2 regions of the Arthrobacter sp. CP30 genome follow, and region 2 is predicted to be linked to the other one. Evidence: riboswitches for the same ligand, from Rfam matches in the RefSeq annotation. Region 2 holds a riboswitch; the other holds the start of a gene.
The links. A riboswitch is a leader RNA that binds a small molecule or an ion and turns the genes downstream of it on or off. The one in region 2 is predicted to bind thiamine pyrophosphate.
Positions count from the first base shown of each region.

Region 1: it holds a riboswitch for thiamine pyrophosphate, as region 2 does, so the genes downstream of both, ACTIMO_RS00730 (ECF transporter S component) here and thiM (hydroxyethylthiazole kinase) in region 2, are expected to answer to the same signal.

Region 1 covers NZ_JBQEMM010000001.1:159,147-164,420, forward strand. Annotated here, with positions in the region: gene ACTIMO_RS00715 (amino acid ABC transporter ATP-binding protein) at 1-327, shown strand, start outside; gene ACTIMO_RS00720 (energy-coupling factor transporter transmembrane component T family protein) at 432-1,229, opposite strand; gene ACTIMO_RS00725 (ABC transporter ATP-binding protein) at 1,226-2,719, opposite strand; gene ACTIMO_RS00730 (ECF transporter S component) at 2,716-3,324, opposite strand; TPP riboswitch at 3,385-3,509, opposite strand; gene ACTIMO_RS00735 (DUF4235 domain-containing protein) at 3,675-3,935, shown strand; gene ACTIMO_RS00740 (FUSC family protein) at 4,038-5,162, opposite strand.
Region 2 covers NZ_JBQEMM010000003.1:148,277-153,550, forward strand. Annotated here, with positions in the region: gene ACTIMO_RS05935 (S-(hydroxymethyl)mycothiol dehydrogenase) at 1-658, shown strand, start outside; gene ACTIMO_RS05940 (MBL fold metallo-hydrolase) at 658-1,287, shown strand; gene ACTIMO_RS05945 (lipoate--protein ligase family protein) at 1,374-2,144, opposite strand; gene thiE (thiamine phosphate synthase) at 2,273-2,959, opposite strand; gene thiM (hydroxyethylthiazole kinase) at 2,959-3,804, opposite strand; TPP riboswitch at 3,847-3,945, opposite strand; gene ACTIMO_RS05960 (aldo/keto reductase) at 3,984-5,015, opposite strand; gene ACTIMO_RS05965 (DUF427 domain-containing protein) at 5,136-5,274, opposite strand, start outside.

The DNA of each region.
Region 1 (5,274 bases), on a different contig from region 2:
CGGCCGGGCAACCTGTCCGGCGGGCAGCAGCAGCGCGTGGCGATCGCCCGTGCCCTGGCGATGGATCCCGAGGTGATGTTCTTCGACGAGGCGACCTCGGCCCTCGACCCCGAGCTGGTCAAGGGGGTGCTGGCCCTCATGGCGGATCTCGCGTCGGCGGGCATGACCATGGTCGTGGTCACGCACGAGATGGGGTTCTCCCGGAACGTCTCCGACACGGTGACGTTCATGGACGCCGGCGTCGTCGTCGAGTCCGGTCCGCCGGCGGCGATCTTCGACGATCCGCGGACGGCCCGCCTGCGATCGTTCCTCTCGGACGTCCTCTAGCCGGACCGCCGGCACGGACGATGCGCCCACAGGGGGCCCGCCACGGCGGGCCCCCTGTGGGCGTCTGCCCCGGCCGTCATCCCGGCGCGTTCCTCCCGACGGCGTCAGGACAGGATGAAGTTCCAGGTCCCCGCGAGGACGGCCGCGGTGACCGCACCGGCCGCGATGAGGAGCCCGACGGCCGCGACGACGGCGTCGAGCGCCGAGAACGAGCTCTCCCGGGCCCAGGTGCGTGTCCCGCCACCGAAGCCGCGGGCCTCCATGGCCGTCGCGAGGCGGGTGGCGCGCCGGATCGCCTGCACGATCAGCCCGAAGGACTGCCCGAGGAGGTTGCGGGTGCGCGCGCCGACGGACCCGCCCGATCCCACACCGCGCGCGTGGCGGGCCAGCCCGAGCGCCTCCCACTGCTCCACCAACAGACCCGCGAGCCTCAGCGACGCGAGCCCGCCGAGCACGAAGCGGTGCGGCAGGTGCAGCTTCTGCGCGAGGGCGTCGGCGAGGTCGGTGGGGTCGGTGGTGAGCAGGACGAAGATCCCCGGCAGCGCGAGCGCGAGCCCGCGGAGTCCGACGGCGATCCCCGACGCGACGGAGTCCTCGGTGAACAGGAACGGCCCCACGTCGAGCACCACCCCACCGGTCTTGTCGGCCAGCAGTGCCGTGCCGTAGGCGCCGATCAGGGCGGCGACCAGCAGCGGCCAGATCCGGCGTGCCAGTGCCAGGACGCTGATGCCGAGCAGGGGCATGAGCACCAGTTCGCAGGTGAGGACCACAGCCGCGCTGACCCAGTCGATGCTCGCCATCAGGGCGAGCGTGATGACGGTGGCAGCGAACAGCTTGGACACCGGGTTGGCCCGCAGGAGCGTCGTCCCGGTCAGGACCGGTGTCAGGTAGTCGGTGCTCATCGGTGCACCAGGGTCCCCGCACCGCCGGAGACGTGCAGGGTCGCTCCGCCCAGTGCGTCGATGAACTCGGCGTCGTGGGTGACGGAGAGCACGGCCACACCGTCGTCGACCAGTTCGCGGAGCAGGGTGACGAGCTCGGCCCAGGTCAGGGCGTCCTGTCCGAAGGTCGGCTCGTCGAGGATCAGGATCCGCGGCGCGGTGGCGAGCATCGTCGCCACGGACAGGCGGCGCTTCTCGCCACCGGAGAGCGTGAAGGGGTTGGCCTGCAGGAGGTGCGTGAGGCGGAGGCGCTCGGCGAGTTCCGCGATGCGTCCAGGAGCCTGCGCGCCGCCCACCCTGGCCGGGCCGACGGCGAGCTCCTCCCCCACGCTCGCGGTGAGGAACTGGTGCTCGGGTTCCTGGAACACCGTCCCGATGCGCTGGACGAGCTCGGTGGACCGCCACCGGAAGGGGTCGTCACCGGCCGTGCCCGCGAGGGCCGGGACGGCCCGGACCGAGCCGGCCCGGGGGCGCAGCAGACCGCCGAGGGTCAGGGCCGCCGTCGACTTCCCGGCACCGTTGGGGCCCGTGATGCCGAGGGCCTGGCCGGCACGGACGGTGAGGTCGAGCCCGGCGACGGCGACCGGACCGCGCTTCGTGCGCGCGACGTCGAGCCCGGTGGCTGCGAGGAGCACCTCCCCTCCGGCGGACGTCGGCACGGCGCCGCCGACGGCGGGCCGTCGACCGGGCACCCACACACCCGCCTGTTCGAGACGGCTGCGGGTCGCCTCCTGCACGAGGACCTCGCCGGGTGCGCCGTCGGCGAGGACACCGCCGTCGGCATCCAGCACGATCACGCGGTCGACGACATCGGCCCACACCGCGACCCTGTGCTCGACGACGACGAGCGTGGCCCGGGTGCGGTCGAGGACCCGGATCACGGCGTCCCGGACCTCGAGGACGCCGTCCGGGTCGAGGTTGGCCGTGGGTTCGTCGAGCAGCAGCAGTCCGGGCTCCATCGCGAGGACGGAGGCGAGTGCGAGGCGCTGCTTCTGCCCGCCGGACAGGGCGGTGGTGGGGTGGTCGAGCGGCAGGTCGAGGCCGACGTCGTCGAGCGCCCGGTGCACGCGTCGCCAGATCTCGTCCCGCGGCACGGCGAGATTCTCCGCCGCGAAGGCCACCTCGTCGCCGACGCGGGCGAGGACCACCTGGGACTCCGGGTCCTGCAGTACCAGACCCGCGCGTCCCCGCGCCGCGGCGGGCGGGACGCCGTCGAGCAGGAGGTCCCCCTCCTGCTCACCCTCGTCATTGCTGCCGAGCACGCCGGCCAGCGCGTGGAGCACCGTGGACTTCCCCGCGCCGGAGGCACCGAGCAGCAGCACCCGCTCTCCGGGCGTCAGCTCGAGGTCGAGGTGCCGGGCGGCGAACGCCCTGCGCCCGGCATGACGCCAGCCCCACCCCCGCGCGCTGACCTGCACGGCGCGCGGGAGGGGCCCGCCGAGTGGTGTCACACGTCCGCCGTGCGGCCGGCGGCGAACGAGGACAGCACGCCCGTCCGCGCCAGGCCCCGGGTGGCGAGCCAGGACAGCAGCCCGGCGATGACGACGCCGGAGATGGCCGCGAACAGCACGTAGAGGAGCTTGAACTCGATGGTCCACAGCGCGTTGTACAGGATGTTCTCGCTGATCCCGAGCGCCAGTCCGGCACCGAGTCCGGCCAGCAGTGCCACGGGGAGGTTCCATCTCCGGTAGAGGAACAGCAGGAACACGAGTTCCGCGCCGAGACCCTGGATGGCGCCGGAGACCAGAACGGCCATCCCGAACTGCGTGCCGATGAGGGCGGACACGGCGGCTGCGAGGACCTCGCAGTAGATCGCCGCCCCGGGTTTGCGGATGATCAGGCCGCCGAGGACGCCGGCGATCAGCCAGCCCCCGGAGTACAGCCCGCCGAGCGGCGGGAAACCGGCGGTGAGCAGACTGATGCCCGAATAGCCGGCGGACCACGCGAAGAACAGGACGCCGACGGCGACCGCGATGACCGAGGCCACGACGATGTCGACGACGCGCCACTGGTTGGTGTGCCGGGAGACGCCCCTGAGGGCGGTGGGTGATGCCATGGTGGATCCTCCTGAGGTACAGGAGGGGGGAGTGCCGGTACCGCCGGGGCGGTGTCCGTGCACTCCGAGAACTCGACTCCCTTCGCCGGTACTAGCCGGATCAGGTTCGAGGGTCTGCGGCGGTCCGCACTCTCAGCGCCCGACCCGGCAGCGTGCTGCGGGTCTGCGCTCCCCTGTCGTGTGATGGTTGAGCGTTCCGATCCTACACCGCAGGGGCGTGCACCCGGGCAGGTCGACCGGCCTGGACGAACCACGGCGGCCGTCCCGCGGCCAGGGCGGACCCGTCCCTGCCGAGCGCCTCGTCGCGCGGCTAGGGTAGGTACAGGACCACCGGACGAGAAGGAGAAACCATGAACGTCGTGTTCAAGCTGCTCGGAGTGGGAATGAGTGTGGGTGCGGGCTTCGTCGGCACCAAGCTCGTCGACTTCCTGTGGGAGAAGATCACGGGCGAGGCGCCCCCGAAGAGCAAGGACGGACTGGAGAACACGCTGCGCTCGGCCCTGGTCTTCGCAATCGTCTCCGGAGCGGTCAGCACCACCATCCAGGTGCTCACCAACCGTTCCACGCAGCAGGCGATCGAGAGGTTCGCGAAGACCCGCGACCTGACCTGAGCCACGGGCGCTCCGGGTACCACCGCGGAGCAGGAGGACAGGACGGGCTCCCCAGGGGCCCGTCCTGTTCTCTCGCAGGGCGGTGTCCGGGCGCCTCTCCCGCTACACGCCGTCCGCCTGTCGCAGGTCGGGCCTGACGGCCTGGAGGATGCGGTGGAGGCTCATGCCGATCGCCGCGGCTGCGCCGAACGGCACCTCCCTCGAGGACGTCCCGTACGCCGCCGCTTCCAGGTCGCGGAGCGCGCGTTCCGCCGCGGCGAGCATCGCGGCATCGTCCTCCTCCACCGTCCAGAGGTCCAGCACGTCCCCGACGGCCGTGAAGGCGGACTGCAGGGCCGGCCGGACCGCCACCGGCAGGGGCCGTTCGCGGGATGTCCCGTGCAGGGCGTCCTGCAGGAGGTTGGTGATGTTCAGGGTGTGCGAGGCGACCACTTCGAGGACCTCGACGTGCCGGTAGTCCTCCCGGACGTCACGGGGGTGGAAGCGTCGGCGCACGTTGCCCTTGCGACTCTCGTCCGCGTACTGGAGTGCGCTGCGGGCGTTGCGGGCCGAGGCCGAGAGGCCGTCCCGCACCTCCGCCCACCGTGCGTCGTCCTCCGCCCAGTCCTCCTCCAGCGCCTGGCCCATCTGCTGCAGGTCCCGGGCCGCGGTCCGTCGGAGCAGACTCATCTGGCCGACGGCGTCATTGAGGTGGAGCGGCGGGAAGATCAAGGCGCTGACGGCCAGCCCCACCCCCACGCCGACCACGGTCTGCACGAGGTAGCCCAGGGAGTACCCGAGGTCCTCGTTCCCGATCACGAGGACGAAGAGCCCGGCCGAGGCGATTCCCGAACCGCCGCCGGCCGTCCTCCTGAGGAATCCGCTCAGCAGCACCCCGGCCCCGACCACGAACCCGATGGTGATCCAGTTCGGGTCCCCCGCCCAGACCGCGACGTAGGCGAGGACGATCCCGAGGGTCAGGCCCACCACGGTCTGCAGGCCGAGCTTGAGGGTACCCGAGACCGTGGGGTACATGGCCAGGAGGGCGCCGAGCGGCGCGTAGTAGGGGTACTCCGACGGCGTCCCGGGGATGGCCAGGGCCAGGGTCCACGCGAGGGCGGCGGCGAGCGCCGCTTTCGCCGCGAGGAGGAGTTGCGGGTTGACGGCCGCCGCTCGCATGCGGCTTTTCAGCGCGGGGTCGAGGCGCGGGACGCGGAGGCGGCGACCGGGGATCCGGTTCTGGGACATCCCCGCAGTATGGCACCAGAGCGGTAGGTCCCGCCCGGGCCGGGGCGGCAGCATCGTCTCCATGGACAGGGAGCCCGCCCTTTCCCCAGGGGCCGTGCCGGACGATACTGGC
Region 2 (5,274 bases):
GCAGTGCACCAAGGTGGACCCGGCGGCCGACGCCGCCGCCGTCGGCCTCCTGGGCTGCGGCATCATGGCGGGCATCGGTGCGGCCATCAACACGGGCAATGTGACCCTCGGCGATTCCGTCGCCGTGATCGGCTGCGGCGGGGTGGGCATCGCCGCCGTCGCCGGTTCGAAGCTCGCCGGCGCCACCACGATCATCGCCGTCGACATCGACGACCGGAAGCTGGAGCTCGCCAAGGGCCTCGGTGCCACCCACACGGTCAATTCGAAGGACGAGGACCCCGTGGAGGCCGTCCGCGCCCTCACCGGGGGCAACGGTGCCGACGTCGTGATCGATGCCGTCGGGCGCCCCGAGACGTACAAGCAGGCGTTCTACGCCCGCGACCTCGCCGGTACCGTGGTGCTCGTCGGCGTGCCGACGCCCGAGATGACCCTCGAACTCCCGCTGCTGGACGTCTTCGGCCGCGGCGGGTCGCTGAAGTCCTCCTGGTACGGGGACTGCCTGCCCAGCCGCGACTTCCCGATGCTCGTGAATCACTACCTGCAGGGCACCCTCGACCTCGAGGCCTTCGTCACCGAGCGCATCTCCCTCGACCAGGTCGAGGAGGCCTTCGAGAAGATGCACGACGGTGCGGTGCTGCGCTCGGTGGTGGAACTCTGATGGTCGCGCGGATCGAGCACCTCGTCACCTCGGGCACGTTCTCGCTCGACGGCGGCACGTGGGACGTCGACAACAACGTCTGGATCGTCGGTGACGACGACGAGTGCGTCATCATCGACGCGCCGCACGACGCCGCGGCGATCGTCGAGCAGGTGAACGGTCGCACCGTGCGGGCCATCCTCCTGACCCACGCGCATGACGACCACATCCGCGCCGTCGGGGACCTCTTCGACGCCGTCCGTGCACCCATCCACCTGCACGAGGCCGACCGCGAACTGTGGGACATGGTGTTCCCGGAGCTGAGCCCGGACCAGTGGATCGGCGACGGCGACAGGATCGAGGTCGCCGGCGTCGTCCTCACCGCGCTGCACACGCCCGGCCACTCCCCCGGCTCCACCTGCTTCTACGTCGAGGAGGCCGGCACGGTCTTCACCGGCGACACGCTCTTCCAGGGCGGACCCGGCGCCACCGGACGGTCCTTCAGCGACTTCCCGACGATCATCGAGTCGATCCGGACGCGCCTGCTGACGCTGCCCGCGGACACGATCGCCCGCACGGGTCACGGCGACAGCACGACGATCGGCGACGAGGCCCCGCACCTCGAGGAATGGATCGCGCGCGGGCACTGACCCCGGAGCTGCAGCATCACGGTCCGCCGGCGTCCCGTCCCTCCTCCCGGAGGGGCGGGACGCCCTGTTTCCGGACGAGCTGCCGGTCAGGCGTGGTCCAGGCGGACGACGGCGGCATAGGCCGTGAGCAGCGCCTGCTCGACGTCGTCGACGGCGAGTCCCGGAGCCAGGTCCTCGGCCCCGCCCGCCGTCGAGGGCAGCCAGTCCAGGCCCAGTGCCGCGTACACGTCCGAGAGGACCGCACGCAGCGGCGTGGCGTCCTCCACCACCACGACGGACGAGAACAGCCAGGCACCGGAGATCACACGCTGGGCCGTGCCCACGAGTTTGACCGCGGGGACGCCGTCTCGGCGGCCGTGCACACTGAACTCCCCCGGGCAGTACTCGCCCGGGACCTCCCCCACGTGCGCGTCGACGCCGACGCGGGCGAGCACCGCCGCGAAGAATGCGCCGAAGGCTGCGAAGCGCGCCCGCGTACCGGCGACGCCGTCGGCCGCCGGCTCGAGGTGGTCCACCACCAGGCATCCGCCATGGTAGGCCGCGGCCCGGCCCCCCGCCCGCCGGACGAGGGGCGTGAATCCGCGGTCCTCGGCGGCACGGCCCGCGGCGGCGAACCCGGGGAGGCGGGCGTCCCGCTGGCCGAAGGCGACGGTAGGGCTGGGCCGGTAGAGGCGCAGCGTCGGCGGGCGGGTCCCCGAGGCGACCTCGCGCAGCAGGGCGATGCCCCGATCGAGGTCGGCAGCGGCGCGCGGCCCGCCCCCCACGGCCGCGTCGTCCACCGGGGAGTGGCCTGCATCGGCGGGACCTCCCTCGACGACGACGGCGAGCGCGTCGGCGCCGTTCCACAAAGTGCTCATCCCTTCATCGTAGGCATCGGTGGCCGGTGCGGGGTCCGCGACCGGCCACCGCGGGCGACGTCGTGCCTGCTGCACCGAGCGTTGATCGCCGGCCGGGAGCCCCGTCCCGCCGACCGGTCGCGCAGGGATCAGCTCCTTCCGTCCTGCCACGCCCGGAGCAGGTCGCGTGCGGTCGCCGACGGATCCGCGGCCGTGCACAGGGCGGAGACGACGGCGATCCCCGCGGCCCCGGCACGGCGCAGCGGAGCCGCGTCGTCCGCCGTGATGCCGCCAATCGCGACGCAGGGCAGTGGAGCAGCCGCCACCAGGCCCGCGAACCCGTCGACACCGAGGGGCGCCGGGTGATCGGGCTTGGTGCTGGTGGCATGCACCGCGCCCACACCCAGGTAGTCGACCGTGCCCGCCGGGAGCTCCGACACCGCCTCGAACTGCCCGGGCGTCGCCGCGCTCAGTCCGACGACGGCGTCCGGTCCGACCATGGCCCGCACCACGCCGGCAGGAAGATCCGACTGCCCCACGTGGACACCGTGCACCCGGGCACCCCCGGCGAGGGCAGCGAGGTAGACGTCCACCCGGTCGTCGACCAGCACGGGCACCCGGCCGTCCACCGCGGCGGCCACGGCCACCAGCAGGTCCAGGAGATCGCGGACGCCCGCTCGCTTGTCCCGGACCTGCACGCAGGTCACCCCGCCCCCGACGGCGAGGGCGACGACGTCGGGCACCGACCGTGGCGAGCAGAGCACGGTGTCCGTGACGAGGTAGAGGGGCAGGTACGACGCCGGCGACGGCCGGGCGCTCCCGTCCTGGACGGGCATCAGGAGCCTGCCCGCAGGGTCAGCCTGCGCCGGACGTCGTCCGGGGTGATGGCCGAGAGCGCGTCGAGGAACTGTGCCCCGAAGGTGCCCGGCCCCGACGCGACGGCTGCGGCGTGTTCTGCGGCGATCGTGTACGCGCCGGTCGCGGCGACCGCCGCGAGGAGCGGATCCTCGGTGAGGGCGGCGAAGGCGGCCATGACGGCCCCCAGCGCGCACCCGCCCCCGGTGACCTGCGTGAGGAGGGGCGTGCCGTTGGCCACGCCGACGACGGCACCCGACGGCGCGACGATCATGTCCACGGCGCCCGACACGGCGACGACCGACCCGTGGCGGGAGGCCAGGAGCCGCGCGGCGTCGAGCGCGGCGGCGGGCTCGTCGAGGGAGTCGACGCCGCGGCCGCCAGCGCCAGCACCTGCGAGCGCGATGATCTCCGAGGCGTTGCCCCGGATGATCCCGGGGCGGAGGGCGACGAGCTCCGCGGCGGTCTGCGTGCGGACGGTGAGGAAGCCGACCGCGACGGGGTCGAGGACCCAGGGCGTCCCTGCCCCGTTCGCCGCGTCCGCCGCCTCCAGCATGGCCTCGCGCTGGGAACCGGTGGGGGTGCCGAGGTTGACGAGCACAGCCGAGGCGACGGGGGCGAACTGCCGGGCCTCGCCCGGGATGTCCACCATGGCGGGAGCCGCTCCGAGGGCGAGGAGCACGTTGGCGGTGACGTTCGTAACGACGGCGTTGGTGATGCACTGCACGAGCGGCACGGCGTCGCGGAGGGCCGCGAGCAGCAGCGCACAGTCCTCGGCGGTGACGGGGCCGACGGCCTGGGTGGGGTTCTCCTGGACCTGGTGCACGGTGGCGACCTCTCGCGATGGGGCGGCAGGACGCACGGGGCCGAGGGCCCGGCAGGACATCCCTTCGCCAGTATGAGCTGGATCAGGTTCGACGGGTCTCTTCTCAGCCCCTCCCTTGGAGGGACACCCCGTGTCACTGCTCGAAACGATAGCCCGTCAGGCGGACGGAGCCAACCGGGTCAGCGGCCCCCGCCGATCACGCGGCTGCGCTGCTCGATGCCCGGGCCGCCATAGGGGTAGTCGCTGAAGGTCGGGGCGCTGACGTCGTCGAGCCGGGAGAGTTCCGCCGCGGTGAGCTCGAGGTCGGCGGAGGCGAGGTTGTCGGCCAGTTGCTCCCGGGTGCGCGCGCCGAGGATCACGGAGGTGACGCCGGCCTGCGCGGCCACCCAAGCGAGGGCGACGTGGGAGGCGTTCACGCCACGCTCGCCGGCGATGCCCGTCACGGTGTCGATGATGCGCCACGTGCGGTCCTGCGCGTTGCGCTTCTCCCAGGCCTCCATCCCGCGCTGCGGGTTCTCGCCGAGCCGGGTCTCCCCGGTGGGCTCCGTGTCCCGGCTGTACTTGCCGGTGAGCCAGCCGCCGCCCAGCGGGGACCAGGGCAGCATGCCCATGCCGGCGTCGAGCACCGCGGGGACGATCTCCGCCTCGATCTCGCGGACCAGCAGCGAGTACTGCGGCTGCAGGGTGACCGGCAGGCAGTACCCGCGCTGCCGTGCGATCATCACGGCCTTGGTGAGCTGCCAGCCGGTGTAGTTGGAGAACCCGTAGTAGCTGATCTTGCCCTGCGCCACGGCGTGGTCGAGGAAGCCGAGGGTCTCCTCGAGCGGGGTCAGCGGATCCCACGAGTGCACCTGGTAGAGGTCGATGTGCTCCACGCCCAGGCGCGCGAGGGAGGCATCGAGCGCATGGCGGAGGTGACGCCGGGACAGTCCCAGGTCGTTGGCGTCATCGCCCATGGGGAAGCGGCCCTTCGACGCGAGGACCATGCGTCCGCTCTCGGCCGGGTTCTTCGCGATCCAGCGGCCGATGATCTCCTCGGAGGCCCCGGCGGTGTAGACGTCGGCGGTGTCGATCAGGTTGCCGCCCGCCGCCGCGTAGTCCGAGAGGACGGCGTGCGACGTCGCCTCGTCCGATTCCGCGCCGAAGGTCATCGTTCCGAGGGCCAGGTGCGAGACCGAGGTGCCGCTGTTGCCGAGTGTCCGGTTCTCCATGGTGCTCCTTCATCCTGCGCCGTGCGGCGCCGTCGTCCGTTCGGGTGGTGCCGTGCCGGCCGCCTTCGGCCCGCACGCGCGAAGGGCGCCGTCGAACGACGGCGCCCTTCGCTCACGTGGTCACGCGCTGACCGTGACGCCCTTCCAGAAAGCGTAGTAACCGCGGATGTTCTCCGCCGCTTCTTTCGGCTCCGGGTAGCTCCAGGCGGCATCCTTGTTCTGCTCGCCGTCGACCTCCAGGCTGAAGTAGCTCGCGGTC